Regions from separate parts of the Halobacillus sp. ABA4_118 genome, predicted to be linked through region 4. Evidence: riboswitches for the same ligand, from Rfam matches in the RefSeq annotation. Region 4 holds a riboswitch; each other region holds the start of a gene.
The links. A riboswitch is a leader RNA that binds a small molecule or an ion and turns the genes downstream of it on or off. The one in region 4 is predicted to bind S-adenosylmethionine.
Positions count from the first base shown of each region.

Region 1: linked by a shared signal. The riboswitch ahead of ACXAGL_RS16815 (phosphoadenylyl-sulfate reductase) and the one ahead of ACXAGL_RS04205 (acetyl-CoA C-acyltransferase) in region 4 are both predicted to bind S-adenosylmethionine.
Region 2: linked by a shared signal. The riboswitch ahead of ACXAGL_RS18720 (methionine ABC transporter ATP-binding protein) and the one ahead of ACXAGL_RS04205 (acetyl-CoA C-acyltransferase) in region 4 are both predicted to bind S-adenosylmethionine.
Region 3: linked by a shared signal. The riboswitch ahead of ACXAGL_RS08890 (PLP-dependent aspartate aminotransferase family protein) and the one ahead of ACXAGL_RS04205 (acetyl-CoA C-acyltransferase) in region 4 are both predicted to bind S-adenosylmethionine.

Region 1 covers NZ_JBSWWS010000001.1:3,282,064-3,289,660, forward strand. Annotated here, with positions in the region: gene rpmB (50S ribosomal protein L28) at 1-30, opposite strand, end outside; gene ACXAGL_RS16800 (Asp23/Gls24 family envelope stress response protein) at 271-633, shown strand; gene ACXAGL_RS16805 (DAK2 domain-containing protein) at 665-2,329, shown strand; gene ACXAGL_RS16810 (sulfite exporter TauE/SafE family protein) at 2,534-3,442, opposite strand; SAM riboswitch class I at 3,540-3,642, opposite strand; SAM riboswitch class I at 3,840-3,954, shown strand; gene ACXAGL_RS16815 (phosphoadenylyl-sulfate reductase) at 4,042-4,770, shown strand; gene sat (sulfate adenylyltransferase) at 4,785-5,930, shown strand; gene cysC (adenylyl-sulfate kinase) at 5,936-6,544, shown strand; gene cobA (uroporphyrinogen-III C-methyltransferase) at 6,546-7,322, shown strand; gene ACXAGL_RS16835 (sirohydrochlorin chelatase) at 7,339-7,597, shown strand, end outside.
Region 2 covers NZ_JBSWWS010000001.1:3,642,571-3,650,167, forward strand. Annotated here, with positions in the region: gene ACXAGL_RS18685 (Ger(x)C family spore germination protein) at 1-662, shown strand, start outside; gene ACXAGL_RS18690 (3-ketoacyl-ACP reductase) at 729-1,451, shown strand; gene ACXAGL_RS18695 (ABC transporter permease) at 1,618-2,358, opposite strand; gene ACXAGL_RS18700 (ABC transporter ATP-binding protein) at 2,355-3,266, opposite strand; gene ACXAGL_RS18705 (hypothetical protein) at 3,328-3,468, opposite strand; gene ACXAGL_RS18710 (MetQ/NlpA family ABC transporter substrate-binding protein) at 3,507-4,334, opposite strand; gene ACXAGL_RS18715 (methionine ABC transporter permease) at 4,369-5,034, opposite strand; gene ACXAGL_RS18720 (methionine ABC transporter ATP-binding protein) at 4,991-6,034, opposite strand; SAM riboswitch class I at 6,109-6,210, opposite strand; gene ACXAGL_RS18725 (carboxymuconolactone decarboxylase family protein) at 6,387-6,734, shown strand; gene ACXAGL_RS18730 (iron-containing alcohol dehydrogenase family protein) at 6,832-7,597, shown strand, end outside.
Region 3 covers NZ_JBSWWS010000001.1:1,785,093-1,792,689, reverse strand. Annotated here, with positions in the region: gene ACXAGL_RS08900 (ABC transporter permease) at 1-447, opposite strand, end outside; gene ACXAGL_RS08895 (aliphatic sulfonate ABC transporter substrate-binding protein) at 460-1,443, opposite strand; gene ACXAGL_RS08890 (PLP-dependent aspartate aminotransferase family protein) at 1,464-3,242, opposite strand; SAM riboswitch class I at 3,376-3,484, opposite strand; gene ACXAGL_RS08885 (trans-sulfuration enzyme family protein) at 3,561-4,706, opposite strand; gene ACXAGL_RS08880 (NUDIX hydrolase) at 4,765-5,364, opposite strand; gene ACXAGL_RS08875 (hypothetical protein) at 5,475-5,657, shown strand; gene ACXAGL_RS08870 (hypothetical protein) at 5,761-7,206, shown strand; gene ACXAGL_RS08865 (alpha/beta fold hydrolase) at 7,506-7,597, opposite strand, start outside.
Region 4 covers NZ_JBSWWS010000001.1:839,373-846,969, reverse strand. Annotated here, with positions in the region: gene ACXAGL_RS04215 (thiolase family protein) at 1-1,154, opposite strand, end outside; gene ACXAGL_RS04210 (acetoacetate--CoA ligase) at 1,154-3,097, opposite strand; gene ACXAGL_RS04205 (acetyl-CoA C-acyltransferase) at 3,118-4,272, opposite strand; SAM riboswitch class I at 4,344-4,451, opposite strand; SAM riboswitch class I at 4,520-4,624, opposite strand; gene ACXAGL_RS04200 (NAD-dependent epimerase/dehydratase family protein) at 5,130-6,146, shown strand; gene ACXAGL_RS04195 (dihydrodipicolinate synthase family protein) at 6,146-7,207, shown strand; gene ACXAGL_RS04190 (alginate lyase family protein) at 7,207-7,597, shown strand, end outside.

The sequences.
Region 1 (7,597 bases), 2.4 Mb from region 4:
TTTACCAGATAGAACACTTCTTCGTGCCATGAAAATCCCTCCTGTTACATACAAAAATCATCAGATACTTAGTAACTTTATCATATGTATGTAGGCTTTGCAATAATCTCCGGACAATTATATCAAGAATTTTTTCTTGACAGACAGATTGAATTGTTTCAAAGTATATTAGGGGATAACCGGCTTATTTTCAACAGTCAACACAAATTCAACACCCTTCACTTGTGTTATAATTAGGAGAGAAATTGAGGAATCTAAAGGAGGATCTATATGTCTGTGGATTTGAACAACCAATACGGCCATATAACGATTAGCAATGAAGTTATTTCAACGATTGCTGGAGGAGCAGCTGTAGAGTGCTACGGAATCGTCGGCATGGCTTCTAAAAACCAGCTGCGGGACGGGCTGGCTGAAATGCTCCGTAAAGAGAACTTTTCCCGGGGTGTCGTTGTCAGACAGGAAGAAGATCGCCTCCACATTGATATGTATATTATTGTGAGCTACGGTACAAAGATATCGGAAGTCGCTCATAACGTCCAATCCCAAGTAAAATACACATTAAACAAAACAGTCGGATTGTCCGTTGACTCTGTCAATATTTTCATCCAGGGAGTCCGCGTGACAAGCGAATAGGTTGCAGTTGCAGTCAAAGGAGGAAGTAAGTGTGACGTTACAAAAGCTTGACGGCAGAACATTAGCCGAGATGATTTTACAAGGAGCGCATTATTTAAAGCAGAATTCGCAGATGATCGATGCGCTGAATGTATTTCCTGTACCTGACGGGGATACAGGAACAAATATGAATCTTTCCATGACCTCCGGAGCGGACGAGGTGAGAAACGTTTCCCAGGACCATGCAGGAGCAGTTTCCACTTCCCTGTCCAAAGGTCTTCTTATGGGTGCGCGTGGAAATTCAGGAGTAATTCTTTCCCAGGTCTTCCGCGGTTTTGCAAAAGCCATTGAGAATAAAGAAGTGTTAACGACCCGGGATTTCTCTGAGGCCCTGCAGGGTGGTGTGAAAACAGCTTATAAAGCTGTGATGAAACCTGTGGAAGGAACGATCTTAACTGTTGCCCGTGAAGCAGCGGAAGCATCTGTGGAAATAGCTGAAAAAGAAGTGGACTTCATTCCTTTCATGGAAGGTGTCGTAAAAGCAGCCAAAGCTTCCTTGAAGCGGACACCAGAACTTCTTCCGGTTCTAAAGGAAGTCGGTGTGGTCGACAGCGGGGGCCAGGGACTTGTTACCATTTATGAAGGATTTCTGGCCAACTTGAAAGGCGAGGAAATGCCGGATGTTGAAGAATTGGTTTCCATGAATGAAATGGTAAACGCCGAACACCATAAACTTGCCCAGGACTTCATGAATACCGAAGATATCCATTACGGCTATTGTACGGAGTTCATGGTGAAATTCGAAGAGGATAAGCTTGCTGAGAATCCTTATGATGAAGAAGCTTTCCGTAATCAGCTGAGTGAATTCGGTGATTCCCTGCTCGTCGTGTCTGACGAAGAACTGGTCAAAGTTCACGTCCATGTCGAGTACCCGGGTGAAGCTATGACGCTTGGACAGAAGTATGGAAGCCTGATCAATATGAAGATTGAAAACATGAGGGAGCAGCATACGTCCCTCGTAGGTAATAAGAAAGAAAAAGCCGTGCCTGAGAAAAAAGCGCCATATGGTATTGTCACCGTCAGTATGGGCGAGGGGATGAAGAAACTTTTCGAAAGCCTCGGAGCCACAGTAATCATCCAGGGTGGTCAAACGATGAATCCTAGTACCCAGGACTTATCGGAGGCTATTAAAGAAGCGCATGCAGAACGCGTGTTCATTCTTCCGAATAACAAAAACATCGTGATGGCAGCAGAACAGGCTGCAGAGATGGCGGAAGCGGAAGTGGCTGTCATCCCGACGAAGACCATTCCTCAAGGGATGAGTGCTATGCTTGGTTTCAATCCTGAAGCAGATCTCGATACGAACAAAGAAGAAATGACCAGTTTGATGTCAGAAGTGAAGACGGGGCAGATTACCTATGCCGTCCGGGACACCCAGATTGACGGACTTGATATTGAAAAGGGTCATTTTATGGGGATTTCCGACGGGAAGATATCAGCTACCGATAAAGACGCCCTCACAACAGCGAAAACACTGCTGAACCAGATGATTGATGAGGATGAAGATGAAATCCTTACTATTCTTACAGGGGAAGATGTGGACGATAAGGATGTGGCTGAACTGGAAGCTTATGTGGAAGAAACCTTTGAAGATTTAGAGGTGGAAATTCACCATGGTGGCCAGCCGATTTACAGCTATATCTTCTCTATCGAATAAAATGCAGCGCTTCTGGATTTAGAACAGCGTTCGCAGGCTGTCGGGATTTTTCCCGGCAGCCTTTTGTAATGGTCTATGGTCTGAATGCAGGAGCGGAGATGAAAGAAATGGTTTCACAGAGGATATTGATCGACCATTAGACAAACGCCTTGGCGGTTTGTTTTCTAAGCTTGTCATTCTATAAGCTGAAAGCGCAGTTCTCCATTAGAACTGCGCTTTTTTTAACCGTGTTTCCGTCTGCGGGTGCCGGTGCCGTTGAATATATTTTCGAACTGAGAAGATAACGGCAGCAGCATATCCGGCAAGAAGCAGGCTGTAGATGATAACTAAGGTCTGTTCACTCCATGTGGCATAGGTGAGCAGGGTCCGGCTGTTCGTCAAAATGATAAATCCACCCGCCGCTACCCCAAGCACGAGAGGGGGGAGTTTTTTCACAAGCCAGGCAGCGAGGGGGGCTGCAATAACGCCACCGATCACAAAGGCGAGCACAAGCATCCAGCTCAGCTCTTCCCACCCAAGGAAGATCAGGAAGCCGGCCGTAGCAGATAAAGTAACGATGAATTCACTTGTATCTACGGTGCCGATGACTTTTCTGGGAAGGATTCCTTTGCTGGATAAGAGAACAGGTGTATTTACCGGCCCCCAACCCCCGCCGCCCACGGCATCAAGAAAACCGCCCAGAAAACCTAAGGGAAACAAGAAGCGCCGTCGAAATGGTCTTTTTTCTGTATGCAAGGGCTTCACTCGATTCATCAGTAAAAAGCGGATGACCACATAAACGCCAAGCCCTAGTAAAAAAACGGAAATGTACGGGCGGATCAGCTCACCTGGAATCCAGCTGAGCAGAGCAGCCCCGGCAAAGGCACTGATCCCTCCGGGGAGAGCAAGAGTCAAAACGAGACGCTTATCCACGTTGCCGAATTTATAATGGGAAAACCCGGAAGCTGCCGTTGTAGCAATCTGGGACAAATGAATAGAGGCGGAGGCCACCGCCGGAGCCATTCCATAGGCGAGGAGGATGGTGGAGGAGCTTAAACCAAATCCCATTCCGAGGGCTCCATCCATCAATTGAGCAAAGAATCCAACCAGTGAAAATATAAGTAATTTCTTCATCGTACCTCTCCTTTTGATTAAACACATAAGATTACTTGGTTTTAACCATGAAGAGGCACAAAAAAACCTCTTCATCCAGAAGAGGTCAAGCTTCCTCTCCTTATCTTTCAGACCACCGTCTGCTGGAATGAGCACCTTTTCCAATGTGAGGTTGCTGCGGGATCATCAGACCAGTTTCCTCCCCCGGCTCTTTATAAGGATATATGTAGCCCGCGCTGAAAGCGGAATTCCTAAGTACATGAATAATATATTCAAAGCTAAAACATGGATGACGATTTGTCAATGGTTTACAATAAAATAAACAGAAAACTAGTAATATTTAAAATGCATGTTGACATATCTTTAAATCGGGTCTAATATTTGAATCAAATCTTTTGAACAAAATCTGGAAACATTTTTCTTATCGAGAGAGGTGGAGGGACTGGCCCTTGGAAGCCTCGGCAACGGATCTGTCGTCATGAACAGAAGCTGTGCCAATTCCAGCAGGTGATCAACACTTGGAAGGATAAGAAGAACGGTTGAATCATGTATAATGACTCTCCTTTCTTCTTACCATCAGAAGAAAGGTTTTTTTGTTGAAGATAAGAAAGGAGGAGCTTATGAATACGAGTGCACCGACATATGGAACATTCACCGGGGATCCTTTACTTCATATGGATATTGATGATGGACACAAAGGGGCAGAGAGTGTGATTCAATGGGCTTACGGGCATTATGGAAAACAGCTCGTTTATGCGTGCAGCTTCGGTGCTGAAGCGATCGTACTGCTTGACTTCATTGCAAAGGCACAGCCGGATGCCGACGTCGTTTTTCTGGACACTGGACTTCATTTCCAGGAAACCTATGATTTGATAGACAAAGTGAAAAAGAGGTATCCGGATTTGAACATCCATATGAAAAAGCCGGAATTGACAGTGGAAGAACAGGCAGAGGAATATGGTCCGGCCCTTTGGAAAAGGAATCCCGACCAATGCTGTGCCATCAGAAAAATCAAACCGCTGGAAGAAGCCCTGACAGGAGCGGCTGCCTGGATGTCGGGATTAAGAAGAGAACAATCTGCAAGCCGGAGTCATACGAACTTCGTCAACAAGGACGAACGCTTCCAGTCCATCAAGGTATGCCCCTTAATTCACTGGACATGGGAAGACGTATGGACTTATATCCGACTAAATAGCTTGGATTACAATGAATTACATGACCAAAGCTATCCAAGTGTCGGCTGCATCCCCTGCACAGCGAAAGCGCTGGATGACGGCCGTTCAGGAAGATGGCAGGGATTTGATAAAACCGAGTGTGGACTCCACACAGCGGGAGATACGAAACAATAAAGGAGAGATGAATGATGTCCATTATTCAACCGCATGGCGGGCAGTTAATCAATCGTTTTACAGCACAGCCGGATACGCTTCCGGAACAAAGGATCGAGCTTGATGCGATGGCGTTGAGTGATATCGATTTAATCGCTAATGGGGCATACAGTCCGCTTCAAGGATTTTTAACAAGGGAAGATTATGATCACGTCGTTGAAAATCTTCGTTTGAAAGACGGCACTCCCTGGAGTCTCCCGATCACACTGCCTGTTTCTGAAGAGCAGGCCCGTTCGTTACATGGTCAAGCGGCTCTTGTGAAAGATGGGGCAATCTACGGTGTGATCGAAATCGAAGACATTTACAAGCCGGATAAACAGAAAGAAGCTGCAAAGGTTTACTTAACGACAGAAGACGCTCACCCGGGGGTCAGTAAACTTTACAAGCGCCCGGATTATTATGTCGGTGGCAGAATTGAAGTATTCCATCGTCCGGAGCGGGAGCATTCAGACCATTACTACCTTGATCCCGAAGAGACAAGAGAACGATTCCAACAGGCCGGATGGGAAAAGGTTGTCGGTTTCCAAACGCGTAATCCTGTTCACCGTGCTCATGAATATATCCAAAAAGCGGCCCTGGAAAGCGTAGATGGACTATTTCTGAATCCGCTCGTAGGAGAAACGAAAAGCGACGATATCCCGAGTGATGTGCGCATGAGAAGTTATGAGGTACTCTTGGATGAATATTATCCGGAAAACCGGGTGACGCTGGCTGTCTTTAATGCGGCCATGCGCTATGCAGGCCCGCGGGAAGCCATCTTCCATGCGATTGTCCGGAAGAATTTCGGCTGCTCCCATTTCATAGTCGGGAGGGATCATGCAGGTGTCGGCGATTACTATGGTACATATGACGCTCAAAAAATCTTCAGCCACTTTGAAGAAGGAGAGCTGGAAATAACCCCGGTCTTTTTTGAGCACAGCTTCTACTGCAAAGTCTGTGAAGCAATGGCTTCTCATAAAACCTGCCCCCACAGCAAGGAGCATCACGTAATTTTATCAGGAACAAAAGTGCGCGAGCTGCTTCGGAGCGGCCAGAAACCACCGAAAACGTTCAGCCGTCCGGAGGTCGTGGAAGTGCTGATTGAAGGGCTTAACCAACAGACAGCGGATGTAAAGGGGTGAATGGAATGGCAACGAATTTAACATGGCATGAAGCTGCCGTCCAAAAAAAGGATTACCGGAGTAAAAATGGTCATTTCAGTGGTGTGCTCTGGTTCACCGGTCTCTCAGGGGCTGGTAAATCCAGCATTGCCAACCATTTGAACCGCCTACTTTTTGAGCACGGCATCCAAACCTACCTGCTTGACGGGGATAACGTTCGTCATGGATTAAATCGGGATCTTGGTTTTTCTGAAGCCGACCGGACAGAGAACATCCGTCGGATCGGTGAAGTATCCAAATTGTTCACAGACAATGGTTCCATCGTTTTGACGGCTTTTATTTCTCCATTCAGGGAGGACCGTGACCGGGTCCGATCCCTTTTGGAAGAGGAAGAATTCATGGAAGTCTTTGTCGACTGTCCTGTGGAGGAATGTGAAAGCCGGGATCCTAAAGGACTGTATAAAAAAGCAAGGGCTGGGGAAATCTCCGGTTTTACCGGGGTGGATGCTCCTTACGAGGCACCGGTGAATCCGGAATGTGTCGTTCGGTCTGACCAGCATTCCATCCAAACCTGTGCGGAACAGATTTTTCAACTTCTTATTGATAAAAAGTGGCTGAACGACAAGGAGGGATAACGTGACCAAAGTATATATCGTAGGTGCAGGTCCTGGAGACATTGATTTGATTACCGTGAAAGGTCTTAAAGCTGTCCAGAAGGCTGATGTTGTTCTGTATGACAGGCTCATCAATCAGGATCTTCTTGAGGAAACGAAAGCAGGGGCAGAGCTCGTCTTCTGTGGGAAAAGGCCCGATCATCACGCACTGTCCCAGTCAACCATCAATCATCTTCTTGTCAAATACGCCCTTCAAGGGAAAGTGGTCACACGCCTTAAAGGAGGAGATCCATTTGTGTTCGGCCGCGGAGGGGAAGAAGCAGAAGCTCTTGCAAAAAGGTCCATTCCTTTTGAGATCGTTCCAGGAATTACATCCGGGACGGCTGCCCCTGCCTACGCCGGCATTCCGGTCACCCACAGGGATTACAGCTCGTCGGTCGCTTTCATATCCGGGGTCAGTAAGAAAGGAACAGATGAAGAAGCGTACTGGGAGCGGGTCGTCAAGAGCATGGATACGCTGTGCATCTACATGGGTGTCAAAAGACTTCCGGAGATTTGTGATCGGCTGAAAAAATATGGGCGGTCTCCAGATACGCCGATGGCCCTTATCCAGAATGGAACGACGAACAGCCAGAAAATGGTGAAGGGAACAATCGATACGATTGTAGAAAAGAGCCGTTTTATCGAAAACCCTGCCATGATCGTTGTGGGGGAAGTGGTGGAGCTGAGCAGCCACCTCCAATGGTTCGACCCGGCCGGTGAGGACGCCCGCGTATCTGCGGAAACGATTGTAGGCTAGGAAAAGGAGGATGAGGATGGAAGCTGTCCTGTATGTAAGTCACGGAAGCAGAAAAAAAGCAGCCACCACTCAGGCAGAGGACTTTTTACACCGTGCAGCGGAAGCGCATGATCTGCCTTATGAGATTTGTTATCTGGAACTCGCTGAACCTGATATATCAGAAGGGGTGCGGCGCCTTGTGGAAAGGGGAGCTTCCAGCATCGTTGTACAGCCGGTCCTGCTTTTGAGTGCTGGTCACTATTATAAAGATATCCCTGAAGAGATTGATCAAATCT
Region 2 (7,597 bases), 2.8 Mb from region 4:
GTGAAAACTACCATAAGAATAATACCAACCCTAAAAACTTAACGATCGGAGATATGTCCCAGTATATTTCAGAAAAAAGAAGCTTTATTATACCTGGAATGGCTATGATTAATGGAAATATCAAATCCTACGGAGCCGGCGTCATTTCAGGAAAAACGTCCCAATATATCGGCTGGATTCCACTTGAAAAGATGGAAGGCATCCGTTATCTTCATAACAATGTGGAAGGCGGGTACCTTTATTTAAGCGAAAAAATTATAGCGGACGGACCGGTGGTACTGGAAATTAAGGGGGCCGATTCCAAATTTGACGTTTCTTTCTCAAACGGGGAACTCTCCATGAGTGTTGATGTAAAGGTGACCACATCCCTTGGTGAGGACTGGGGCGTCGACCGCAACGTTTTCAAAACGGGCTGGGAAGAAGGAATAAAGGAAGCCGCGGACAAAAATATCGAGGATAAGATCAATGCCATTCTTCAGATTGGCCAGAAAGAATTAAAAACGGATTTTGTCCACCTTTCCCAGTGGGTCCGCATCCATCAGCCGGACTACTGGAAAGAACATAAAGACGAATGGGATGAAATCTTCCCCCAGATAGATATTGATGTGAAAGCAGAAGTTCGTATTAAGGACTTTGGCACACAGAACTTCAACATGGAGTAACATTTTTTGATTCCTCTTCTTCTTCGGTTTACACTTTAGGAGAGAATGTTGGAGAGGATGATTAAAATGGGACAGGAAATCAAGGGAAAAACCGCCTACATTACAGGAGCCGGACGCGGGATCGGAAAAGCCACCGCTCTCAAACTTGCCTCTGAGGGCGTGCACGTCGGGTTAATGGCCCGCACAGAAGAAGAGTTAAACAAAACAGCAGATGAAGCAAGGGCTTATGGAGTACAAGCCGCTGCAGTCTCTGTGGATATTGCCCGGCAGTCAGACGTAGAACAGGCGGTTGAACAATTAAAAGAGCGTATCGGCTCTGCCGATATCCTCATTAACAATGCCGGCATGGGGCTTTACGGGGATTTCCTGAATATCGATCCTGAAGATTGGAAACGTACCTTTGAAGTCAATGTATTCGGTACCTACCATGTGACCAGGGCGGTCCTCCCCGATATGATGGAGAAAAATCATGGGGATATCATCAACGTTTCTTCAAGCAATGGTATAAAGGGAACTGCAGGATCCACTTCCTACAGCGCCTCGAAATTCGCCGTACAGGGAATGACGGAAGCGCTGATGCAGGAAGTGCGCAGAAACAACATCCGTGTCTTCACCCTGAACCCGAGTCTTGTGGCTACAGAGCTTGTCTTTGGAGATCATTTGGAAGAGCAGGATAAGGAAAAATATATGCAGCCGGAGGATATCGCCGAGTATATGACGGCTCAATTGAAGCTTCATCCAAGAATCTTCATTAAACAGTCCCTTCAATGGGCTACCAATCCATTCTAATTTTCAATGGTGTAAAACCCGTCCTGTATTGGAGACACTTCCACGCGGGACGGGATTTATTATGTCATTTCGCTGCGAATAATCCTCAGCTGAGACAGCTCTTTCAACCACTATGCAGATGGAAGATATCAGTGCCTGTTTAAGTCATTGGTAACCTGCCTCTTCCTTATTTATCACTCCAACGGAAAAACCTCGCGGCTAATACTGTAGAAACGACGGAAATGCCGATCAATACAAACACTTCAAATCCATATTCAAAAATGGGTGCTTCGTTCCACGTCCCCCTCAAAAGTTCAATGACGTAATAAAGCGGAAGTATTTTCGCCGTGTATTGAAGAACTTCCGGCATCATTTCCAGTGGAAAGGTCGCTCCTGACAAGAAGATCATCAAATTCAAAAATAAAGAACTGATCGCCGCCGCAGACTGTGTATTTTTAGCCAATGATGTAATAAAAAGAGCAAAAGGGAAAAAGGCAGCGATACTTAGAAAAAGAGCAGCTAGTGTGCTTCCCATATAAAGTGGAAGTTCCAGGTCATACATCAACATTCCAAATACAAGAAGGAGCAGAGCAGAACAAAGAAAAATCACCGTCCCTTGAACTGTGTGAGCAGCCAGGATCTTCCACGTCTGTAAAGGGGTGGATTGATATCTGCGCAGGACTCCGGTTTCCCTGTAGCCGGCCAAAACGGTTCCCAAGGTGAAAAAGGAAGTGGTCACGATATTTACTCCGATCCAGGAGGGTACAAATAACGCAGCAAATGAAAAGTTTCCTTCAGCATTGTCTCCAAACATGGATCCAAACAGCCAGATCATGACGACTGGAAATAAAAAGGTCCAGAATACGCTCAGACGGTCGCGGAAAAACATTTTCGTTTCCAGCTGTGCAAGCTTCCATACGACATTCATCTGGCTTCCTCCTTCTCCAAATACTGGACAAAAAGATCCTCCAACGTCCCTTTAGCAAATTGGAAATGATTTAAGGATAGATTCTCTTGATGACCATAGGCGAAGAGATGATAACTGGTGAGCTGCAGATCGTCACTGTACACTTTAAACGTATCTTCTTCTTTTTCAACTTTGACCACCCCCGGCATAGATGGAAGCTTTACATAAGGAAAATCATCGCTTTGGAATGTGATCAGCATGGCACCACTCTGCTCAAGCAGAGCGGAGGGCCGGTCCATTGCTTTCAGTTCACCACTGTAAATCATTGCCACCCGGTCACAGAGCTGTTCAGCCTCTTCCATATAATGGGTTGTCAACACGATAGTGCTTCCCTTCTCTCTCAACCGGCGGATCAACGTCCACATTTCCCTTCTGGCGTGGGGGTCCAGTCCCATACTCGGTTCATCAAGAAAGATGATTTCCGGCTGATGCAGAGTCGCCAGTGCCAAGGTCACCCGCTGCTTCCATCCTCCTGACAAATCTTCGAAACGGACATTCATTTTCTCCTCCAGCCCCAGCATTTCCACAAGCTGTTGTTTCATTACTTTTCCTGGGTAAAAAGCAGCAAATAAATCCAGGGCTTCTTTCACTTTCATTTTCTTTTGAATGGATGTCGCCTGAAACTGAACACCAATCCGCTGATTCAATTGTTGAAGTTCCCGATTCGGCGTAAGTCCCAGCACATCAATGGTTCCACTGTCAGGCTTCAAAATTCCTTCAATCATTTCCAGCGTCGTTGTCTTGCCCGCTCCATTGGGTCCAATGATCCCAAAAATTTCTCCCTTTTTGACGGAAAATGAGACGCCTTTGACAGCCTGCACTTTTCCGAAGCTTTTGGTCAATCGGTCCACTTTGATTACAACCTCCATTTGCTCTCCGCCCCTTCTTCGTCCTTTCTGATCTTTCTTACGTATCATACACAGATAAGTTTCAGAAAAGCAGGAAAATTTGAACGCCTGCTATAGTTCCATCATAAGACCGATGGTTGAAAAATTCCTCCAGTTCTGTCCGACACGTCAGATCATCCCGGTCAAATACCTTCGTTCCTTCTTCACCTGCATAAACCTCCATTCAAAAAAGCCGCCTTCCAAGGGAAGACGGCTCACATGTTATTCTTCTTTCATCCATTGTGGCTTACCAAAGCCTTCAAACTTTTCATCCATGATTTCCTCAAACTCTTCCGATTCCACAACTTCCTTAATATCCTTCGTAAACTGGGCATCCAGATCTTCGGTCTTCACAGCTACCCGGTTTCTATAATCATCCGGCATATCTTCGAGGGCGAGAGCACTCAGCAGATCCATCTCGGCAGCAAGCGCATAGTTACCAGGAACCATGGATAGATCCTCGCTGTCCACCAGTCGTGGCAGCTGGCCGGCTTCTACTTCAACGAATTCGATTTCTTTTGGATTTTCTACGATATCGTTCAAAGAGGCACGAAGAGGGTCTACATCTTCCTTCAAAGTGACCAGACCTTCATCTTCAAGAATGATCAGCGCTCGGGCCAGGTTCGTCGGGTCATTGGGAATACCCATCGTACTGCCTGTTTCAACACCATCGATATTCTGATACTCACTGGAATAAATACCCATAGGTGCTGTTGGAACAACAATGACCTCGGACAGATCCAGGTTGTGTTCTTCGGCAAAGGACTCTAAATAGATTTTGTGCTGGAACAGGTTGGCATCCAGATCACCATTGGCTAACGCTTTGTTAGGCTGCACATAATCTGTAAACTCTTTATTGGTTACTTCATAGCCTTTCTCCTCCAGCAGCGGAGCAATCGCTTCGGTGACCATATCACTGTAAGGACCGGATGTTGCACCGAATCGGATGGTTTTCTTCTCTTCTGCATCTGCATTTTCTTCTCCGCCACCACAGGCAGACAAAAAAGTAATGATTGTTAAGGCTGCAAACAAGGTTACGATTTTTTTCATTTTATCTTCCTCCTGAACTTCGTTTCGTCTTGGATTAACTCTTTTTCACTGTTTTTGCCAGGAAATCCCCAGCGTACTGGACTACCTGAACAAGGACGATCAACACAATAACCGTTGTAAACATGACGAAATTATCATAACGGTAATACCCGTACCGGATGGCGAGGTCGCCGATCCCTCCACCGCCAATTGCGCCGGCCATTGCGGAATACCCGATCAAGCTGATGGCTGTTATCGTTAAACCACTGATCAAGCCCGGCTTGATTTCAGGAAAAATGATATCTTTAATAATCAGCCATGGGGAAGCCCCACATGCGATAGCCGCTTCTATGACGCCTTTATCAATATCCCTGGCGGATGATTCTACAATTCTTGCATAAAAAGGAATCGCTGCGGCCGATAAAGCAACGGAGGCGGCAATCGGTCCTGTTGTCGTACCTAAAAGAAAATTAGTAAATGGGAATAAAAACACAAGCAGGATGATAAATGGAATGGAACGGACAAGGTTTACAAAAATGCCCACAGCTCCTTTGATCCATTTGTTTTCCAAAAACAAGTCACGGTCGGTAACAAATAGCAGCAACCCCAGAGGCAGACCGGCGATAACGGCTACGCCAAGTCCGATCCCTACCATGATCAATGTTTCCATAAATGATTTATTCAGCTCGGGCCACAGGTTGATCAGCTGATCGATCATGATTCAGCACCTCCACTTCATCCAGTATCGTTTTCAGATTTTCCACAGCTCTCCCTACTTCCTGCGGGTCACCGGTTAATTCCATAACAAATGTACCGAGGGCTTTTTCCTGTATATAATCCACATTTCCATGCAGGATGTTTCCCTTGATTTTATAGTTCTGAAGCAGATCCGACACAACCGTATCCCCGGCCTGTCCGCCGGTAAACTTCATCTGGACAATGGTGCCGCGGCTGTTTTTCAGCAGTTCTTCCGGAACATGGAAATCGATCACTGTTCGAATAAACCGCTTTGTCAAAGCATTTTGAGGAGAGGCGAAAATTTCGTAGGCCGCCCCCTGTTCTACCACTTTTCCTTCTTCCATGACCGCACAACGGTCGCAGATTTCTTTCACCACTTCCATTTCGTGTGTAATCAATACAATGGTCAGTCCGAGCTCCCGGTTGATTTTCTTTAATAGTTTCAGGATCGACTGTGTCGTGTTCGGATCGAGTGCGGAAGTTGCTTCATCGCACAGCAGCACTTTAGGATCGTTGGCCAGTGCCCGGGCAATACTGACCCGCTGCTTCTGCCCTCCACTCAATTGAGCGGGGTACTGATCGGCTTTATCGCTAAGACCTACAAGTTCCAGCAGACGCCTGGCACGATCATTGCGCTCCTGTTTTGGTTTACCGGCCGCTTTCAAAGCAAAGGCCACGTTCTCCAAAACCGTTTTCCCCATAGCAAGGTGGAACCCCTGGAAAATCATGCCGATGGACTGTCGTGCTTTTCTAAGGTCCTTTTTGGAGAGAGAAAGCAGATCGATCCCATCGATATAAACCTTTCCTGATGTCGGGCGTTCCAATATGTTCATGCATCGGAGGAGTGTACTCTTACCAGCTCCACTGTATCCGACGATTCCATAGATTTCCCCCTCCTGAATATCGAGAGAAACCTTGTCCACCCCGATCACCTGTTTTTTCTTGGATGTGTAAATTTTACTGAGCTCCTGGATGGAAATCATAACCGTCCTCCTTTACCTAATAAAAAAACTCTCTTCCTTATCAAGAAGAGAGTTTCGCATAACTATCAGCCAAACTCTTATCTCCCGGAATATCATTCCGGCGGATTTAGCACCACTCCACATGGAAGGTTGCTGTGACGTCTACGGGCCTTTCCCTCAGTCACTCTTGATAAGAATTAGTTGTTGCTATTCGTTTATGATTTACAACTTTAACGCATCATTCTGCATTTGTAAACAATTTTCCCAACATTTCATCAATGGACAGGGATGTGCCGGGAAGCCTATTACGTTGTTTAAGTGACTGGAAGAGGAAGGAATAAAAGGAATAACAAAGAAAAGGGAGAGTGAAAGAATGAACAAACAAGGAGAAGACCTGCTTAAAGAATATAGAAATGGCATTGAAACCCTGACCGAACACCTGCCGGAGGCCACAAAAGAATACAATCACTTTACCGGCTCGTTCTTTGAAGACGGAGAACTCAGCAAAGGTACCAAGCACTTAATGGCTCTTGCCATCAGTGTGAAAGATGGAGATGAAGCCAGTATGGCCTATCACATGGATCAGTGCGTCGAAGCAGATTGTTCGGACAAGGAAATTTATGAAACGATGGGTGTATCAGCTGCTTACGGCGGGGGCTCTGCCATGAGTCAGGCCGTCACCACAGGTCTGAACATTCTTCAGGAATTCCGAAACCGTTAAGCTGCAAAACCGGGGGGCCTGCTCCCTGTTTTGTTATTGACATATTATTCTGTCATCTGGATAATGATGGCTATATCATTACCAGAGGTGATCAACCATGAAAAACGTAACTGTACAAGGAGCACCTGCGATTTATAAAGCTGAGCCTGGAATTTTAAGGAACATCCCTGAATTGTTGGAAAACCAGGCCTTTGCAAAAGCAGGAATCATTCACGGTGAGCAGTCGTGGAAGGCTGCTCAGCCCTATTTTCCAAAGCTGACGATGCCGGTCCAATCGGAAGCCTATAACGGGGAGTGCTCCCATAAAGAGGTCATGCGTCTCAGTGAAGCCCTGCGGGACTGTGACGTCTTGATCAGCATCGGAGGCGGAAAGGTCCTTGATCTCGGAAAAGCCTGTGCCGATCAATTGAATATTCCAGTCGTGCTCATTCCTACACTAGCCTCAAACTGCGCACCTTGGACGCCGCTCAGTGTGTTTTACGATGATGAAGGGAATTTTGAGGAATACATTATTTATCCACGTAGTACATGGATGCTGCTTGTAGAGCCTGATCTGCTCGTTCGTGCCCCGGAACCTTATCTCAGGGCCGGCATCGGCGATACGCTCGCCAAATGGTATGAAGCGGATGTTCTCACAAGGTCTCTCGCCTCCAAACCGATTTCCGTAGACATTGCGCTGCACGCGGCCGGATTATGCAGGGATGTTCTCATACAAGATGGCAGAGAAGCTGTGGAAGCCGTTCGTCAGCAAGCCGTCATACCTGCCTTCATGAGAGTCGTGGAAACCATTATTATGGCTGGCGGTATGGTCGGTGGATACGGGGATAGTTATGGAAGAATCGCCGGAGCCCATTCAATCCATA
Region 3 (7,597 bases), 950 kb from region 4:
AAGCGTAATTTTCGACGCTTCACCGATGCCGATCCAAAGGACGAACAAAGGCACCCAGGCAAGCGATGGGATCGCTCTAAGGGCCTGGAGCATCGGATCAAGCAGCTGACGGGCGATCCGGCTGTACCCTGTAGCCGCTCCCAGTACAACAGCCGCGGCCAGACCAGCAAGAAATCCTGCAAAAACACGGTAGAGGGTGATGCTGATGTGCCCCCACAATTCCCCTTCCTGTGCCATGCCGGTCATTTCTTCAACGACAGCTGTTGGAGAAGGAAGCAGGTAAGGAGCCACCCATCCCGCCCGGGAAGCTGTTTCCCACAGAATAAGGATGAGCACCGGGAGGACCAGCCCTAACAACGCCCCTCCCCACTTCCTTTTAGGAGCCGGTTTGATTTTCGTTCGCTGCACAGCTGGTGATGAAACAGCAGCTTCTGTACGACTGGACATCGTTGGACCTCCTTATTCAATCACTTCTTCTGCAAATTCCGGCCGGACAAGATCTTCCGTCAACTGATCAATATCCACATCCGGTTTGATCACTTCTTCTTCCTGAAGGACCGTGCCGGCTCCTTGAATCGTTTCTTTTAAAGCAGCTCCCGGAACAGGATCCGACAGGTCGTTGCGATCCAGGCTTTTCTTCGCTACCTCAAGATCGAGATTGGCTTCCTCGGCCAGAATTTCAGCGGCTTCATCCGGGTGTTCTATCGTCCACTCCCGCGCTTTTTCGTAGGCTTTAATCACATCTTTGACGACGTCAGGATGGTCATCCGCAAACGCAGAGCGGACGTTCAACGTTCCGTACGTATTGAATTCAGGCTTACGGTAAAACAACTCTGCCCCTGCTTCCAGTTCATTACGTGCCATGTGGGGATCAAGCCCTGCCCATGCATCGACATTGCCGGAGTTCAAGGCAGAAGCCCCTTCGGGATGCTGCAGATTGACAAGCTCAATATCATCCACACTCAGTCCGTGGTCCTTTAAAGCACGAACAAGAAAAATATAAGGGTCGGTTCCAAGCGTGGCGGCGACTTTCTTCCCTTTTAAATCCTCTACAGTAGATATGCCAGAATCCGGATTCGTGACTAAAGCCGTCCATTCCGGCTTGGAATAGAGATAGACGGATTCTACAGGAGCATTATTCGCTTTAGCCATCAACGCGGCTGCTCCGGCTGTAGAACCAAAATCAACGCTGCTTGAATTCAAAAACTCAAGCGCCTTGTTGCTTCCCTGGCTGAGCACCCATTCCACTTCGATGCCCTGTTCTTCAAACGCTTCCTCGGCCCATCCCTTTTCTTTCAAGACCAGACTGGTTGGAGAGTAGTAGGCATAATCAAGGGTTACCTTATCCGGCTGATCCTCCTGACCTTCGGCATTACTTGAACAACCGGCAAGCCCGATGGCGGCCGCTGCACTGAGGACAGCTATGGCTTTTTTCCAATTCATCTTTTTACCCCTTCCCCTATTTAAATTTCGCATGCGTACGTATCTATGCTTCCGCGCAGCCGCTGTGCTTCTTTGTAGGTACAACGGTTATGGACAACTTCCAGACCTGCTTCACTGGCAATTTCCGCTGCTTTTGGAGAAATGACACCTTCCTGGAGCCAGAACACACCAGGCTGGATGTCCGCTGCTTCCCGGGCAATCTCAATGGCGGCCTCAGGGCTGCGGAACACCTGGACGACGTCGATGCTGAATGGGATCGATCTCAAATCCGGGTAAGCTTTCTCGCCAAGCACCTCCTCCTCCCGAGGGTTCACCGGGACGATCTGATACCCGAGCCGCTGCATTTTTCTTGCGAGTCGGTGACTCGGACGGGAAGGCTTTCCACTGAGACCGACGACAGCCAGGCGTTTCGGACGTGTTTCTCCTCCTTCTGTAATCTTCGCAGAGCTGAGCGCCCACTTGATGACACCTTCATCATTCTCTGTGATTGCCCGCTTTCCGGAATCATTGCCTGTTGCCTTGGCAATGGCCCGATCCAGGTCATTGATTAAATCCTTGCTGGATTCGAGTCCGATGGAAAGACGAATCAGCTCTTCCGTCACTCCGGTCGCCGCAAGCTCTTCAACAGAAAGCTGCTGGTGGGTCGTAGACGCCGGGTGGATGATCAGAGATTTCGCATCGCCGACATTGGCGACATGGGACCACAACGAGATGTTGTTGATCACCTGACTCCCAGCTTCTCTGCCTCCTTTGATTCCAAATACGACAATGGAACCGTAGCCGCCCTCTAAATATTGATTGGCCAGTTCATGGGCCGGATGGTTTTTCAAGCCGGGGTAGGAAACCCACTCCACATCGGGGTGTTCCGCCAAGTATTCAGCCACTTCCCGGGCATTATCTGAATGACGTTCCACCCGCAAATGTAGCGTTTCAAGTCCCTGGAGCAGAAGGAAAGCGTTCTGCGGACTGAGGCAGGAGCCAAAGTCACGAAGCAGCTGAACCCTGAGTTTTGTAATGTAGGCGAGCGTGCCGAAATCGGCTGTATAAACGATCCCGTTGTAGCTCGGATCCGGCTCTGTGAAAACAGGGAACTTTCCATTGCCCCAGTCAAACTGCCCGCCGTCGACAACGACGCCGCCGATAGCTGTTCCATGGCCACCAATCCATTTCGTGGCCGAATGGACGACAATGTCAGCTCCGTGTTCAATCGGACGGCACGTGTAAGGTGTGGCAAACGTGTTATCGACGATCAATGGAACCTGATGTTCATGGGCAATGGCGGACACCTTCTCAAAATCAAGCACGTGAAGACTCGGGTTGCCGATGGTCTCAGCGAAGACGGCCTTCGTATTCTCATTGATGGCCTGTCTGAAATTGTCCGGATCGACCGGGTCAACAAAATGAACATTAATGCCATACCGCGGTAAAGTGTTGGCGAATAAATTATAAGTTCCGCCGTATAAATTGGATGCTGCCACGACTTCATCTCCTGCACCAGCTACATTCAAAATGGCCAGTGCAATGGCGGACATGCCTGAAGCCGTCGCTACCGAGGCTACTCCGCCTTCCAGAAGAGCCATGCGTTTTTCGAATACGTCCACCGTCGGATTTCCGAGCCGGGAGTAAATATTCCCCGGTTCATCGAGGGCAAAAAGGCTCTGGGCGTGATCGGTATCATGAAACACATAGGATGTGGTCTGGTAAATCGGAACGGCCCTTGAACCGGTCGTAGGATCTGGTGACTGTCCACCGTGCAGAGAAATGGTATCAATATCGTAGCCTTCAAAAGAGTTGGTCATTGTATGGCCTCCTAAAGTTTATTATTCTCATCATTTTAATCAGTTTTAAAAAGAAACTGGTCCTTACAGCGTCTTTATCCATGCAAAAAGCCCTCTTCCATATAAGAAGAGGGCTGAACGTGCTGATATCCTCCTCTTATCTACCAGATCCATGATCTGTAGGACTTGGCACCTTTTCAAACCGATGTTTGAAGGTTGCCGGGCTTCACAGGGCCTATTCCCTCAGCCGCTCTTAATAAGAGTACTAGTTATTTAATTTTGATTATGTTGTGAATTATAGCTGACCATCTGCATCAATGTCAATAACATTCTGAATTTTTATTTTATTGAAGCGTCAATGGTTCTTTTCAGCTGATGAATGATATCTTCATCGCTCTCAATTCCTATGGATAAGCGGATGACGTAATCGTTCACTCCGATTTTTTCACGTTCAGTTTCTGACAGAGCCCTGTGCGACGTACGGACAGGGTAGGACACAGTTGTCTGGACACCAGCGAGTGTCGGTGCAATTTTGATCCATCCAAGAGATTTGAAAAAGGCTTCCACATCCACGCTCTCATTGAGCTCGATGGTAACAATCGCTCCATGACCACGTTCAGATACGTATTCAGGATAAAACACCTTTTTAACCCCACTATGCTCCCGAAGTGCCTCTGCAACACTTTTTGCATTCGCAGACTGTTGTTTCATCCGGAGTGCAAGGGTTTTGGCTCCTCTCTGGGTCAACCAAGCTTCAAACGGACTTAAATTTGCTCCAAGAGTCACGATTTTCTGGGCTGCTTTGGAAATCAATGCTTCCGAACCGGCAAGGACGCCGCACGTGACATCACTATGACCGCCTATGTATTTCGTTGCACTGTGCACAACAAGGTCCACTCCATACTGATAGGGCTGGACAAGATAGGGGGTGGCGAATGTATTATCCACCATCGTCTTTATGCCGTGTTTTTGAGCGAGACTGCTCAGACCTTTCAAGTCTTCCACGCGTAGGAACGGGTTGGAAATCGATTCCGTATAAAGCAGATGGGTATGAGGCTGGATGGATTTCTCCACCTCGTCCAAATTGTTAAAGGATACCATGGTGACGTCGATTCCGAAGGATGGCAGTTCTTTAGTCAGGAGTTTGTGCGTACCTCCATACACATCTTCTGCGGCTACAATATGGCCTCCGGGTTCAACAGCCGCCAGAATGCCTGCAAGGATGGCTGACATTCCTGAGGAGGAAGCGACTCCAGATGGAGCACCTTCGAGCTCAGCAACCGTTCCCGCAAGTTCATCGGTATTCGGATTTTTTTCTCTTGTATATAAGTATGGACTTTCCCCTTCATAGTAACTTTCCAGATGGTCCAGGTCCTTGAAGGTAAAGGCGGATGTCTGATAAATCGGTGTCGTCTTGCTGTTATGCACCTGTGATTGATCCTGTTTATGGTGGACAATTTTTGTTTCAAAGCTTGGGTGTGTCATTCGTCGACTCCTTTCTGATCACTTAATCAAAAATTATATCGATGGAGAGGTGTTATTGTCAAAGTTTTTCGACATATTCAGACAAAGCCTTCAGCAACTGGCTTTGATAGGCAGGGGTATGAGGAACAAATGATTCCGCCTTCATAGTTTCTGATTCCCCGGTGCAAATCGAAACACCTGCAGCCACTTCCCTCTCTCCCGTCATTAAGAAGGATAACTGATCCAGAGGGATGGCAAGAACGTCAGCCACTTCAACTCCCACCGGCATATCCCCGCCAGGCCAATGATAGAAAAACAACCGGCAGATTTCCCGGTCCACCTTGTCTTTCCCAATCAATTCCTCCTTCACATATCCTGCCGGTGTTAAAGCAGAACGTTCCAGTGACAGCCCCAATTCTTCCTGAATTTCGCGCAGTCCCCCTTTCATCAATCCCTCTCCTGCTTCGATGTGTCCGGCGGCCGTTATATCATATAAGCCGGGATAATCTTCTTTATCAAAGGCCCTTTTCTGCATCAGCACATGCCACTTTGTATCGATTTTCTTTACAAACCAGCAGTGAAACGTTTCGTGCCAGTCTCCATCTCTGTGAACCTCCCCGCGTGCCTTAACACCCGTTTTTTCTTCCTTTTCATTAAAAATATCCAGCATTTCCTCCATCTCTTAAGCCCCTCTCCCTATATACGGATCTTTCTGTGATTACGATCTATGATATCCAGAAGTTTAATTTAACAGCAAGGAGGAAATCTTAAACAAAAGGAGGTGGAACGATGAGCGAAAAGAAAACACGCCGCGGCCGTGTCGAACGATCGAATGAGGCGGCAGAAGCTTTTAACCGGTCAGCAAAATTCAATCAGGCTTTCTCCCACGAGCCCCCGCAAGCCTTACAGGAAGATCATAACCATTCGGAAGGAGACTCCCTGCTCCATCATTACTCCGATGACGAAAAATGACCTGCGTTTATCCGCGGGTTATTTTTATGACCTCTCAAAAATATAGAAAATTCTGTTAGTATAGAAGGGAGCGTGACAAGCATGATGAAAGGGTGAATTCACCATGGGGGAAAACATAGGAAAATGGAAGTGGCTCATCATTGGCGCTGTCCTGACCCTTTTTGCAGGAGGTACATACATTTATACAGGTTCTCAAGACTCCTCCAAATTGGTTCACGAAGAAGACGGTTCCTTACATAGAAAAGCCAAGCCTGTCGATATGGAAGACGTTCCTGGCAGCTGGAAGGAAATCGAGTCAGAGGAGCGTCTTCACGAGTTTTTTGAAGAGCGCATTCCGGGCCTGGCCCTTGCACGGGAAGAAGGGCTGACCACAACAACCGAAGCTTCGGCTTCGCTGCCGGGACGCGACGGCAGGGCTCAGATTTACGAAGTGTGGCATGGGGAACAATTCATCCACTTCTTGTACCGTATTGATTTATCTGCCCTCGTTTCTGAGACGGAGGAAACGGAGGGGATCGGGAATATGCCGTCGCTGCATTCCATCCATATGAAAGCGACAGAGGATAACGGTGCCCAGACATTGGACCTCAGGCAGGATGGGGTTGGTAACCAGGAAGCTGTGATCTACGAAAACCGCCTGTATGGAGCAGTCTCCACCCCTCCGGTCAATGACCCTTGGGAACTAAATGATTTTGAGACGAAGGTTGAAGAGGTTAACCGGACGGTTCCCACATCCCTGACCTTTCAAATGGACGGCGAGACCTATGAAACAGAAGCCGCACCTGTTTCTTATGTATACAATGAGGAAGCGAATATCTTGAAAACATTCACCACCACCGGGACCTACGAAAAAGATGGTCTTGTCATTGAACCCGAAGAAGTCCAAGTCCGGGCATCCTATGGAAAAGTGAGAATGGCCATTGAAGATGAAGATGATGTGTTCAATCATACGATGAATTCCTACTTTAAGATGGACACAGGCGAGAAGATCCCGGTATTTCTCGGTTATGATCAGGAAGAGAACGCCGGCACTTATGAAGGGCGGTTTCAACCATTAGGAGAGATTCCTGAAGAGCTTACGCTTGTTGTAGAAGATATCCACCTTAAGGAAGATGCCTCTTATTCGTTTACTGTAGATATAGACCATATGGACTTGAACGCGTCTACTTCTAAACGGATCAGCGAAAAAATCGGAGAAGCGCGCCAAACGGATATTTACCTGGACAGCGTGGAAACAACAAGTGACCAGCACATGAGCTTGGAATTGAGCTACAGCCCGCACGACTACCACCAAAACGAAAAGCTGGTCGGAGAATCCTTTCATCCCCTTCCTGCATCAGAACAAGGACAAGAAGAATCTTCTTCTTTCGTTTCTGTTCTGGGAGATAACGGCCAGGAAGTCCAGGCCGATTATGCAGGTACCGATGGGATGGCCACGATATCTTTCCCGACCCACAACTTTCAGGAAGCCTCGACGCTCACTATTACCGTCAACCAGATGGTGTATGGAAAAGAAGTCGACACGACATTTGATTTGAAACCCCAATAAGAAAGCAGAGGCACAGCTTTACCTTCGGCTCGTACAAAAACCACTGTTTTCCTCAGGTTTTTATATGTATCCAGAAACTCTGAACATTCTCTTTGCGCACTAACGTCCATAAGAAGAAAGTACTTTGTTCCCATGATTGAGATGATGAAAGAGGTGACGTAGAGCTTATCGGTGGTGACGCCTGCGGCAGGCACCCACCGATAAGCGGAACGTGACCACCTACACGCTGTAGGAGCATGACCCCGGGATGAAAAAAGTATCTTTCCAGCAAGCTGAAAGCAGAGGCACAGCCTCTGCTTTTATAATGCGTCTATGAATTGAGATGCGGCTTCATTGAAACGGTCATAGTGAGTCGCAGGTGTCTGATGATAGGCGTCCTCGATGACGACCA
Region 4 (7,597 bases):
TCTCCTCCTAACACAAGCGCCGTCGTTTCGCTTAACGTGGCGCCGTTTCCTGTCACAAGGGCCTGTGCGGCATCCGGGATTTGACGGTTCCCGGCTTCGCCTCGCAATTGATGGACGGCTTCTACGACATGGGACATGCCACCGGCCAGGTCGGCCTGGCCGAAGCCCAGCTGGCCGCCGTGGGTGTTTAATGGATAATCCCCGTCATGTCCGAAGGTGTGGTTTTTGACGAACTCTCCGAACTCCCCGGGCTTACACAATCCTGCACTTTCCAGGGTGATGGCGACGACGCTCGTATAACAGTCATACAGGGAGAAAAGGTCGATCTCTTCCACGTTTGTCCCGGCATGTTCCAGTGCTCTTGGAATCGAAGCGTTGAACGGCAGGGCGTCCAGGGATGGTGCCTGGCTGACCGCGCGGTGGGTGATTTTTTCCCCCGCTCCTTTTAAGTAGACCGGTTTATGCTTCCCGTTCGCTGCTTTCTCCGGAGAAGTGACCACAACGGCTGCGCCCCCGGCCACCGGCATGACGATTTCCAGCATATGAAGCGGATCGGAAATCATCGGAGAGGCGAGAATATCTTCAAGGTCAAGCGGCTTATTATAAAAAATGGCATCCGGGTTCAGCTGGGCATTTTTTCTGTGCCACCAAGCGATTCTTGCAAAGTCTTCCTGAGTGGAGCCGTATTCTTCCATATGCTGACGTTTCAGCAGGGCATAGGACGTATTCGCTCCGGAAGCCCCAAAAGGTACATCAAATTCGCGGATCGGATTGCGGTTGGGGGAGCGTAGCGTTTCCCCTCGTTCATTTTTGTTCGCCAAAACACAGACGACGGTTTCACACATGCCTGCCTGGATGGCGGCGGCTGCTCTCCAGATCATCCCCGGCCCGGTCGCTCCGCCGAGATCGACGGTGTTGGACATCGTGGGATCGATTCCTAAGTATTCGGAAACCGTCGCCGGCACATGCTGCGGCGTCTCCCCGACTTGAGGTCCGACGAGGAGGCCGTCGATGTCATCCTTGGAAAGGCCGGCATCCTGGACGGCGAGGCGGACGGATTCTGCGATCAAGCTTAAGGTGGTTTTTCCTTCTGAATAACGGACGGGCTTCAATTCACCGATGCCGGTGATCGCCCCTTTGATGGCGGTGGTCATTACACGAACGTCCTTTCTGAGAGCTTGCGGAACGCCTGCAGACTGGATGGGTTGCGCAGAGAAGCTTCATTCTTCACTTCTTCTCCCAAAGCGGCTGTTTTCGCTGCTCCTTCGACTCTTTTTCCATTGATGGTATGGGGGATTTCCTCGACTTGATAAATCCGCTTCGGTACATGGCGTGGAGAAGCCTTCTTCCTGATCTGTCCGCGGATGTCTTTCGCTAAGTCTTCCGTCAGCTGCTCGGTCACGATGCAGAGGACGATTTCTTCATCATGATCCTTCGGTAATCCGAATACGACGCTGTCTTGAATGTCCTTGATATGATCCACGACCCCGTAGATTTCTGCCGTCCCGATCCGGACGCCGCCGGGATTCAAGGTCGTATCCGCCCGTCCGTAAATGATGAAGGACTGATCGATGGTTTGTTCAGCTAAGTCCCCGTGTGTCCAAATTCCCGGCCGCTTGGAGAAGTAGCTCTTCCTGTAGCGTTCTTCGCCGCCTTCACCGAAGAAGGTGAGCGGCATACTTGGGAATGGTTTCGTACACACAAGGTCGCCTTTTTCTTCGTAAACCGATGCGCCGCGCTCATCCAAGACATCCACGGCCATCCCTAACGCTTTGCAGGCGATTTCTCCCTGCTTCAGAGGGTGGACCGGAGAGCCCATCACGAAACAGCCGATGATTTCCGTTCCGCCGGAAATGGAAGCGAGGAACAGATCCTCTTTGATGGTTTGATAGATCCAGGTGTACTGCTCGGGTGCCAGGGGAGCTCCGCACGACTGCACACTTTTCAAGGAGTGAAGAGAATGACTGCTTTTCAAATCAACTTCTTCTTTCATCAGTGTGTCTAAATATTTCGGGCTTGTGCCGAAATGGGTGATGCCGGCTTCATCCGCAATGTCCCATAAATGGGTGAGGGAATCCTTTCTTACGGGAGAGCCGTCATACAACAGGATGGCCGCTTCACTGGCGAGTCCGGAAACGAGCCACGGATACATCATCCAGGCGGTGTTGGTGTACCAGAACAACACATCATCCTGCTGGACATCACAGTGGAGCTGGTGTTCCTTCACATGCTGCAGGAGGGTGCCTCCGACAGAATGGACGATCGCTTTCGGAAGCCCCGTCGTTCCGGATGTATATAAAATATACAGGGGATGATTAAAGGGAACGGGTTGGAACGCAGGCTCTTCGGCTTCATTGCGGCAAAGCTCGCTCCAGGATAGAGTCGGGATGTCTTCAATCGACGTTTCTCCTCCGACCGTGACGACCGCGGATAGTCCTTCCAAGTGCTCGGTCGTCTGTTTGATTTTATCTTCGATATCGAAGGGCTTCTGCTTATATTGATAGGAGAGTGCCGCGATCAATACTTTCGGTTTCACCTGACCAATGCGGTCGACGATTCCTTTTGTTCCGAAGTCCGGGGAGCAGGATGTCCAGGTGGCGCCTAATGATGTCGTGGCAAGCAGAGCGACGAGTCCCTGGATATCGTTCGTCGTGATGCCGGCGACACAGTCACCTTCCTGGACCCCCAATTGTTTGAACCCTTCCTGGGCTTTGGCCACGGATTGTTTCAGTTCCTGCAGCGTGATGCTTCGGGCGAGGCCTTCCTCATTCGCTTCATAGGCCGCGATCCGGTCAAGCGACCCGCGCAGCAGGTTTTCAGCGAAATTCAAGCGGGCGTCCGGAAACCATGCACTATCCGGCATCGAAGGACCGGGAACAAACACACGGTCTCCCTTTTCTCCAATGATCCCTGCGTAATCCCATACGGCTGACCAAAACTCGGAAAGGTGGGAAACGGACCAGCGGTGGAACCGTTCATAAGGGAAGAGCGCCTGATTGGTATAGTCAGCAAAAGCTTTGATATGCGACTGTTCGATTCGTTCGTTTGATGGTTCCCATAGGTAAGGGGAACGCTGAGCTGTAATGGGTGTATTCATGGGACTTGTCTCCTTTCGAATTATGAATGGGGAACGTCGATCAACAGGGCCATCCCCTGGCCGCCACCGCCGCAGAGGGAAGCGATGCCTTTGCCTCCGCCGCGTCGTTTCAGTTCATGGGCAAGCGTCAGAACGAGCCGGAAGCCTGTCCCGCCTAAAGGATGGCCGAGAGCGATCGCGCCGCCGTTCACATTGACGCGGTCATAATCAATTCCGAGCTCCCGGCAGCTGGCAATCACGACACTGGCAAAGGCTTCATTGATTTCAAACAAATCGATATCGTCCGTGGTCAACTGGTGTTTGTCTAACAGCTTCTGAATGGCCTGTGATGGCTTCGTTTGTAAACTCGGATCCGGCCCGGCAATCTCTGACCAGTCGATGATTTCCGCCAACGGCTGTTGGCCGAGGGCTTCCGCTTTTTCCTTCGTGGTAACGATCCCAACGCTCGCGCCGTCCGTCATTTGAGAGGCATTGCCTGCGGTGATCGTGCCTTCGCTGGAAAAGGCGGGAGGTAGATTCGATAATTTTTCGGCTGTCGTCCCTTTACGGATGCCTTCATCTTCTGCGAGTCGTTCAGTAAAAGGACTTATTTCCGGCTCCAGCCAGCCATTTTCCTGAGCGTCCGCTGCCCGCTGCTGGGAAAGGGCGGCGTATTCATCCTGTTCCTCCCGGCTGATCTCGAAGGAGTGGTTCTTCTCATCGGTCAGTGCTCCCATCGACACATCGCACAAGGCGCACCACAACCCGTCGTTCAGTAAGGTGTCCTTCAGCGTGCTGTGACCAAGTCCGGAAGAAGCCCGGACAGGAGCGGTATGAGGAGCATTCGTCATCGAGTCGAATCCGCCGACAATGTACAGCTCTCCTTCCTTCAATTGCAGCCTGCGAGAGGCGTCGGTAACTGTAGCGATGCCTCCCAAACAGACATTGTTCAGTGTGATAGCGGGCGTACCGATATCCACCCCCGCTTGATAAGCGGCCTGTCTCGCAGGATTTTGGCCGCCTCCCGCCTGAATCACCTGGGCGAGCAGCACACCATCGGCTTGTTTCGCGGCCGGGTTTCTCTCTAATAGAGCGCTCAGCGCATGAGACCCAAGTTCTGCTGCGGATTTCTTTTTCAAAGCCCCTTTCCATTTACCGAAGGGGGTGCGGATGCCGTCTAGAAGTACTGTCGTCATATATGGAACAACTCCTGTTTTTATAATAGTAAGAGCCCTCTTCACAAAAATAAGAAGAGGGCTCTCGGCTCTTCTTATCTTCCAGGATCATCTCCTGCAGGAATTAGCACCTTTTCAAGCGTCTGCTTGCTGGTTGCCGGGCGTCAATGGGCCAGTCCCTCTGCCTCTCTGGATAAGAAATCGGTATTCAATTGGAAACATATAAAACCTCTCTATCAAAGATAGAGAGGTTAGAGATTGTAAGCATCTCTTATCTTCCTGAGCATTCACTCAGTAGGATTTGGCACCTTGCTATCAATATAGCGGTTGCCGGGTTTCACAGGGCCAGTCCCTCCACCTCTCTGGATAAGATGTTCTTCCTTTATTTGGTTAAGTGCCATGTTAGCAGGGCAAAGGATAAGTGTCAATGGATTTGATAGAAAAGTGAGAAAATTAATTTTATTTGGTGTCCTTTTTGGGTAAGGGATTAACCAATTTACGAGGCACTTTTTAGAGTTTTTCAGAATAATCCATAGAAAAACACTACCAAGCCATGACTGACAAGTTGGTGGTGTTTTACCTGTTCTTAGTTAATGATTTGTCTTTGCATTGTATTGTTGCATAGCTCCAGAATTTCATTCCCCACATTTTCACTAAATGGACTCTCCTTTCCCTCGGGAGTACGCAAATGCTCATTCGTCCGACGCTCTGTCTGGTTCATATAATCTCATCGAGGTAAGCGAACGAATTCCTTTGGTTTAGGACGCCCCAGGGCTTCTTCATTGAATAAAAAGGGACATATTTAAGTCGTTGTTTTAACACATGCAGTTATCTAAACTTTCTTATAAGAGGAGTAATTATTATGAGGAGGTTTCAATGTGGAAACGATAGAAGAACTCGAGTCAGTCATGTGTACACCATCAGAGGCGTTAGTGGACGATATAACGAAAATCGATGGAGACATCTTGATTTTAGGGGTAGGCGGAAAAATGGGACCGACGTTAGCGAAACTTGCTAAAAATGCAATGGACCAGGCCCAAGTGCAGAAAAAGGTGATAGGAGTTTCCAGGTTTTCTAATGAAACATTGCGAGCAGAGCTGCATGAACATGGGATTGAGACCATCGCTGCGGATTTATTGAATGAGGAAGAACTTCAGGCCTTACCTGAGATGGATAATGTCCTATACATGGCAGGGAACAAATTCGGAACGGCTGGGAATGAGCATTTCACGTGGGCGATGAATGCTTATTTACCTGGGAGAGTGGCGGAGAAGTTCAAGAATTCCAGGATCGTGTCTTTTTCTACGGGGAATGTGTACCCTCAGACTTCGGTCGGTCATAGTGGGGCGTCGGAGGAGCATGCCACGGGTCCGGTCGGTGAGTATGGCCAGTCCGCTCTGGGACGGGAGCGTGTTTTCACTCATTTTTCTCATAAATATAGAACACCTTTGTTACACCTGCGTCTGAATTATGCCATTGATCTGCGTTACGGTGTTTTATTGGAAGTCGCAAAGGCGGTGAATGAAGGCACTCCAATCGATTTGAATATGGGCCATGTGAATGTCATTTGGCAGGGGGATGCGAACGAGGCAGCTATTCGTTCCCTTTTACATTGTGATTCTCCTCCCGTCACCTTGAATCTTACGGGGCCGGAGACACTATCTGTCCGATGGCTCGCAGAGAGGCTTGGTGAGAAGCTCCACAGACAGCCGGTTTTTGTTGGAGAGGAGCAGGAAACGGCCCTGTTGAGCAATGCTTCTCGAGCTCATGAAGTATTCGGTTACCCGAACATCGGCATCCGTCAAATGCTGGATTGGACAGCAGATTGGGTGAAAGGTCAGGGGCAGGTGCTGGATAAACCGACTCACTTTCAAGAACGAAAGGGGCGATACTAATGGAGCAGACCTTATCATCCTCCATTCGTGCGTTGCTGCATGAAGGGACGGTCATACCGGCCCACCCGCTTGCTTTGCGCAAGGATCGTACGCTGGACGAAGAAAGACAGCGGGCTTTGACGAATTACTACATCTCATGCGGAGCCGGTGGCGTCGCGGTCGGTGTTCATACGACTCAATTCGAAATCAGGGACGAAGGCATTGATTTGTACGAAACGGTGCTGCGGTTGGCTGTTGAAGAAATCGACCAAGCAAATTTGTCCCGCCCGTTCATTAAAGTGGCCGGCGTCGTAGGAGAGGTGGAACAAGCGCGGGAGGAAGCGGAAACAGCCAAAGATTTGGGGTATGACCTTGCGCTTGTAAGCATGGGGGGACTTTCCCATTTAAATGAAGAAGAGCATTTAGAAAGAGTCAAGGCCGTGGCAGAAATCATGCCGGTCTTCGGTTTTTACCTGCAGCCCGCCGTCGGTGGACGTGTCTTCTCTTATCAATTCTGGTGTGCTTTTGCCGATATTCCGGGCGTGTGTGCCATTAAACTTGCTCCCTTTGACCGATATCAAACCATTGATGTAGTGAGGGCTGTGTGCCATTCGAAAAGAAGGGATGACATCGCTTTGTACACCGGGAATGATGACCATATTGTGGATGATCTTCTGACGACTTTTCGATTTCCAGTCGATGGAAAAGTGGTAGCAAAATCGATTGTCGGCGGGCTGCTTGGGCAGTGGGCGGTGTGGACCTCTAAAGCGGTCACGCTGCTTGAGCAAGCAAAAGAAGCGAAACAGAACGGGCTCATTCCTGCTGAGTTGTTAACGACAGGTGTGGAATTGACGGATGCGAATGCAGCTATTTTTGATGCGGCGAATGGATTCAAAGGAAGTATTGCCGGGATCAATGAAATATTGAGGCGCCAAGGCTTATTGCGGGAACGCCTTTGTCTGATGGAACACGAGCGGCTCAGTCCGGGTCAGGAAAAAGAAATCGACCGCATTCATGAAAACTATCCACATTTACATGATGATGCATTTGTAAGACATCACATTCAATCAGGGGTTTTATAATGCCGACAGATGAAAAACGAAACCATTCATCCACAGATGTACGACAATTTTTTTATTCGCATGAAGACCGCAATGAAATCAGGGATCTGACTCTCCGATACTGGAAAGGAGAAGCAGATGAAGTGATCGAACGGGCTCGTCTTGCGGGTGAAAACACGTTTGTATTTACTCACCGTTGGGACATGGAGCGCTGTGAAACCCCGGTCACTTTCCCGAATGAAATCGATTGGACGTTCCAGTTTCAGGATGATTTTGAGTGGACGGTGAACTTGAACCGCGCGCGCTTCATGGCAGAACTCGGGCAGGCCTACTGGTTAACCGGAGAGGAGGGCTTTGCGAGTCATTACATCCGGCTGATGAAAGACTGGATCCGTCAGAACCCATTGACAG